2 linked regions of the Ruficoccus amylovorans genome follow. Each later gene encodes a partner of the first gene's protein in a complex. Links are inferred from orthologs where the notes say so. Each region holds a gene or a part of one and is shown on either strand. Other genes may lie near its edges.

What was found. Proteins that work in one complex are often made in the same cells at the same time.
Region 2: the proteins of accB (region 1) and accD are in contact, whole or in part, in a solved structure (PDB 8UXZ), measured with the Escherichia coli proteins. The link is inferred for Ruficoccus amylovorans from one-to-one orthologs.

Annotation. Positions count from the first base shown.
Region 1 is NZ_JACHVB010000064.1:34,822-37,651, reverse strand. The notes cover bases 42-2,802. They hold accB (acetyl-CoA carboxylase biotin carboxyl carrier protein), read right to left. Parts: upstream 1,774-2,802; coding sequence 1,309-1,773; downstream 42-1,308. Other genes in these bases: H5P28_RS18780 (AsmA-like C-terminal region-containing protein), read right to left, coding at 2,025-2,802; accC (acetyl-CoA carboxylase biotin carboxylase subunit), read right to left, coding at 42-1,244. In the rest of the region: more of accC, read right to left, coding at 1-41; more of H5P28_RS18780, read right to left, coding at 2,803-2,830. UniProt on the Escherichia coli protein: This protein is a component of the acetyl coenzyme A carboxylase complex; first, biotin carboxylase catalyzes the carboxylation of the carrier protein and then the transcarboxylase transfers the carboxyl group to form malonyl-CoA.
Region 2 is NZ_JACHVB010000021.1:79,228-81,980, reverse strand. It holds accD (acetyl-CoA carboxylase, carboxyltransferase subunit beta), read right to left. Parts: upstream 1,928-2,753; coding sequence 1,073-1,927; downstream 1-1,072. Other genes in the region: H5P28_RS08760 (ComF family protein), read right to left, coding at 2,198-2,753; H5P28_RS08770 (bifunctional folylpolyglutamate synthase/dihydrofolate synthase), read right to left, coding at 1-1,019.

The DNA.
Region 1 (2,830 bases):
ATGCCGCGGATGATGTATTCGTTGAGGGCGCGGTACATACGGTCAATGGCGATCTCACGGCTCTGCCCGTAGGAGATGACCTTCGAGATCATGCTGTCGTAGTACGGGGGCACGACGTAGCCGCCGTAGATGTGCGAGTCGATACGCACACCGTGGCCGCCGGGCGGGTAGTAAAGGTCGATCTGGCCGGGGCACGGAGCGAAGTTGCGGGCCGGGTCTTCGGCGTTGATGCGGCACTCGATGGCGTGGCGGATGAAGCGCACGTCCTTCTGGTCCAGGTCGAGCTTTTCCCCGGCGGCGATGGCGATCTGACGCTTGACCAGATCGTAGCCGGTGACCTCTTCGGTCACGCCGTGCTCCACCTGGATCCGGGTGTTCATCTCGATGAAATAGAAGTCGCCGTTTTTATCGACGAGGAACTCGACGGTCCCGGCATTCTGGTAGCCGCAAGCTTCAGCGATAGCGACAGCGGCCTTACCCATTTTTGCCCGCAGCTTCTCATCGACGAAGGGCGACGGGGCCTCTTCGACCACTTTTTGGTAGCGGCGCTGCACGGAGCAGTCACGCTCTCCCAGGTGGATGACCTTGCCGTGCTCGTCGGCCAGGAGCTGGAATTCGATGTGGCGCGGGTTCTCGATGAACTTCTCCACATAGACCGAACCGTTACCGAAGGCCTTAAGCGCCTCGTTGCGGGCCATTTCAAACTCGCGGGCAAAGGCCACGGCATTGTGGGCCAGGCGCATGCCTTTGCCACCGCCGCCGGCCACGGCCTTGATGATGACGGGGAAGCCGATCTGCTTGGCCAGCTTGAGCGCCTCGGTCTCGGAGTCCACGGGGCCGTCACTGCCGGGGATAACCGGAGCCTTGGCTTTTTTGGCCACAGACTTGGCCATCGCCTTGTCGCCCATCAGGCGAATGGTGGAGGAGTTCGGCCCGATAAACTTGATGTTGCAGCTCTCGCACTGCTCGGCGAACTCCGCGTTTTCCGACAGAAAGCCGAATCCGGGGTGAATCGCGTCCACATCGGCGATCTCGGCCGCGCTGATGATGCGGTCGGCCTTGAGGTAGCTCTCGGAGGACGCCGCCGGGCCGATGCAAATGGCCTCGTCAGCCAGTTGCACGTGCAGGGACTGCTCGTCGGCCTCGGAATAGACGGCGAGGGTCTTGACGCCCAGTTCGCGGCAGGCGCGCACGATGCGCAGGGCGATTTCGCCACGGTTGGCAATAAGGATTTTCTTAATCATGGGTGCTCGGGCGGTCGCGCCGGGAGACGGCGCGGCTGCAGGATGAACATTGGGCGGAAGAAGCTCAGGAAGCCTTGATTTTGAACAGTGGCTGGCCGTACTCGACGGACTGGCCGTTCTCGACCAGGATTTCGAGTATCTTGCCCTTGGCCTCAGCGTGGATCTCGTTCATGACCTTCATGGCCTCGATGATGCAGACCACGGAGTCAGCCTTGACCTCGGCGCCGACCTCGACGAAGGCCGAGCTATCCGGACCGGGTGCGCGGTAGAAAGTTCCCACCATGGGCGACTTGATAAACTGGGTGCCGGGCTCTTCCTTCGGCTTGGCCGGGCCGACGGAGACCGTCGGGGCCGGAGCCGCCGCAGGTGCGGCGGGCGCAGCCACGGGAGCCGGGGCGGGCGCGTACATGACAGGCTTCTGCGACTCGCGGCAGATGCGAAGCTTCAGGTCCTTTTCCTCGATTTCAAACTCGGTCAGGTCCGAGCGCTTCATCAGGTCGATGATATGTTTGATTTCCTTGAGATCCATATCGGCAAAAGGTTTTTTGGGTCCAAAAAGTGCGTGCCGCAACCGGGTGCAAACCGGTACGGGAGGATGAAAGCCCACAGACTAGGAGAATTTTTCCCCGGCGGGCAACGTTTTGTTGTCACACGTTTTTTTCATTTTCCGGAGGAGAAAAAGCGCAAATCACGCCTGACGCGTGCCGCGAAGCCGCTAAACCGGCACTACGGGGGCGCGGCAGGGTCTGCCACGGACCACAAAAAGACACAAAAAACACCTCAATTGCCTGCCCCGCCAAGCTTGGGAACTTCTTCGGGAACTTCTTCGAGCACGTTAAAAAGGCCGCTCTGGTCCGAAGTCAGCGGGGTCTGCCCGGTGGGGTTCTGCACCTGTTTCTGGCCGGTAAAGATGCCGATGGGGCGAAAATCGACCTTCCAGCGGGGCTTCGAAAACGTCCCCTGGAGCTGCGCCTCCACCACGTCGGTGAGTGGATTGATGGCGGAGAATATCTGGGAAATCACCGGCACATCGATCCCGCCCAACGGGTAGAGTGAGAGGAAAAAGTCCAGCTCGTTGGTGTCGAGGTTGATGTTGCCATTGGCGTCGATGCGGGCGGTGGGGCCGGAGATTTCGACCTTCGAGAAGTGCGCGTAGCCCTTGCCGACCACGAACGGAGCCTGCCCCTTGGTGAAGTCAACCGTTCCCAGGTTGAGCCCGACGGCCTGGATGGCACGGGAGAAACCGCCGAAGAGGTGAATCTGCCCCAGCACGGCGTCGCGAACGCCGATGTTCCCATGACCGCGGAAGCTGGTCACGTCCCCGGTTTTGCCCTGGGCGTTCAGATCGAAGTCGATTTTGGCCAATTCCTCCTTCTTGCCCTTGCTGACGGGCGGCGGGGGGGGCTGGACCGGCGCAGGGGCCGGAGCCGGAGCGTCTTTCTCGTCCTCGCCCAGAAAGGGGATAGCGTCCTGCAACTGCTCATAGGAGGCTCCCTTCAGGGACACTCCCAGTGCCATCTCGTCCGCTCCGTCTGCCTCAGCCAGCTTCACATCCGCCTGGCCGGTCCCCTTCCCCCCGGCCATGC
Region 2 (2,753 bases), on another replicon or contig:
TGGCGGGCCATAACCGGGAGCAGCGCAGCCGCCCGCTCCTCACCGAGGATGCCGGTCAGGATGATCGGCTTACGTCCTGTGGCAGCGATGAGTCGCGAAAGATTATCCTCCAGCGCACCGGCCCCTTCGGGGTTGTGCGAACTGTCGAGGATCAGCAGGCGTCCGTCGTTGAGGCGGACCCGCTGCCAGCGTCCGGCCCAATCCACCTCGTGCAGAGCGGCTTCCACCACCGCCTGTGTGACCCGGAAGCGCCCTTGAAGCAGACGCACGACAAGCGAGGCCACCGCCGCGTTGTGCCGCTGGAAATTGCCCTCGAGGTTGGTCGAGGGGAAATTCTCCGCCCCGCCGAAAGTCTCCCGCACACTGTGGACCACGCAGCCGCGGGTCGCGGCCACTTCGCGGATGACGGCCTCGGCCTCCGGGGGCAGGCAGCCGATCACCACCGGGCGGCCCGGTTTGATGATGCCCGCTTTTTCCCCGGCAATAACCGCCAGCGTGTCGCCCAGAATATCCGTGTGGTCGAGGCTGATCGAAGTGATGACCGAGACCTCCGGATCGACGACATTGGTCGCGTCGAGCCGCCCGCCGAGGCCGGTTTCAAGGATGGCCACATCCACCCGCTCCTCGGCGAAGTGCTCCATCCCCATGCCCGCCATGAATTCGAAAAACGTGGGATGGTTAAGCGGATCTTTGGCCGCGAGGGCCTCGCCCGCCACGCGGAGCCGGGCAACATAGGTGTCGATCTGGGCGTCGCTCAGCGGCTGGCGGTTGACCTGTACCCGCTCGCCCAGGCGGACGAGGTGCGGAGAGGTGAATAGCCCGGTCCGGTACCCCGCACGGCGGTAAACCGCCTCCAGCATGGCGCAGACAGAGCCCTTGCCGTTGGTCCCGGCCACGTGGATCACCGGGTAGCGCCGCTCGGGGTGCCCGAGAGCTTCAGCGAAAACCCGCATGCGCTCGATCCCGTACTTGGAGCCGCGGTTGCGCAGGCCGTAAAGGTAGCGTTCGGTCTCGGTCATGGCAGTCCCCGGCAGGCAGGCCGGGACGCTGGGATTTTTATCGGCCAAACCGCTTAGACCGCCGCGCTCTGGCCGCCAAAGGCGCGCAGGAGCGAGCCGATCCGGCCCTTCATCTGGTGACGGTGTACGATCTGGTCGATCAACCCGTGCTCCAACAGAAACTCCGAGGTCTGGAAGCCCGCCGGCAGGTCCTGCTGGGTAGTTTCCTTAATCACGCGCGGCCCGGCAAAGCCAATCAGCGCCTTGGGCTCGGCGATGATGACATCCCCGAGCGAAGCGAAGCTGGCCATGACCCCGGCCATGGTCGGATTGGTCAGGACGGCGATGTAGGGCAGCCCGGCATCGGAAAGGCGCTTGAGCGCGGCGCTGGTCTTGGCCATCTGCATCAGGCTGAGAATCCCCTCCTGCATGCGGGCCCCACCGGAGGCGCACACGATGATGACCGGGCACTTGTTTTGCAGCCCCCGCTCGATGGCGCGGGTGATTTTTTCACCAACGACCGAGCCCATGCTCGCCCCGATAAAGCTGAAATCCATCACCGCGAGGCTGACCGGCAGGCCCTCAAGCTCACCCGTGCCACAGATGACGGCGTCATTTTCGCCCGTCTTTTGCTGGGCCTGGGCCAGGCGCTGCGGATAGGGCTTACTGTCCTTGAACTCCAGCGGGTCGCCGGAGACGAGCCCGGCGTCGTACTCCTCGAAGGTGCCGTCGTCGATCAGCAGTTCGATCCGGCGGCGAGCCTTGAGCGGGAAATGATAACCGCTCTTGGGCACAACCATCCAGTTCTGCTCCAGCTCCTTGTTGAAGATGATCTCGCCAGTCTCGGGACATTTCGTCCAGAGACCGGTCGGTATGTCCTTCTTTTTGACGCGGACGGTGGAGTACTTCGGCTTACCGAAAATCGACATAGCGCCCGATATTGGACCAAGGGGGAGGAAAAATAAAGTGTGAAAATCCGGGAGTTTAAGAGTTTCATACCACTTTCCAGCAGCCTTGATAAAGGCTGAGATTTAACAGGAAGGCCGGAAAGAACGATAAGTCTGCTCGGAGGTGCCGCCTTCTTCACTTCCCGTTCTTCCTGTAAAAAAGCAATCAGGACAGGATATTTCCCGATTTTATCATTCAAGTTTTCAAACGAGATGAAGGTTTGAGGATTCGGAGGTTGGCGGAAAATCCCGTCAACCGTGGGCCAGCGTTGCCACGTCCAGTCGTTCCACCCCGGCCCGGCGCAAGACGCGGGCACAGGCGTTGAGCGTGGCCCCGGTCGTAAACACATCGTCCACAAGGACATGACGGCGACTCACATCCGGACGCGAACCCGGTTTCAGGCCAAAGGCGCCCCGCATGTTGACCTCGCGCTGGGCGCGGTCGAAGTTCGTCTGCGAAGGGGTGTCTCGGATGCGCGTCAGCAAGTCGGCCACTTGGCAGCGTTCCCCCGGCGTCTGTTCAAAATCCCCCGCCACGCCCGCGAAGACCTCTGCCAGCCAGCGGCTCTGGTTGTAGCCGCGCTGGCGTTCCCGGCGCGGGTACAGCGGGACCGGCACCAGCACCGCCCCGGCCAGATGCTGGCAAAAGCCGGACGAGCCTGCCGCCAGGGTGGCGATGTCAGGCAGCAAGTAGCGGCCCCGGTGGTATTTTAACTCGTGCACGAGCACCCGCCCAGCGTCGCGCGCCAGAAAGAGCGGGCGCCCGCGACCGAAGGCAGGCTCCAGCTCCCGGCAATGCGGGCAGACG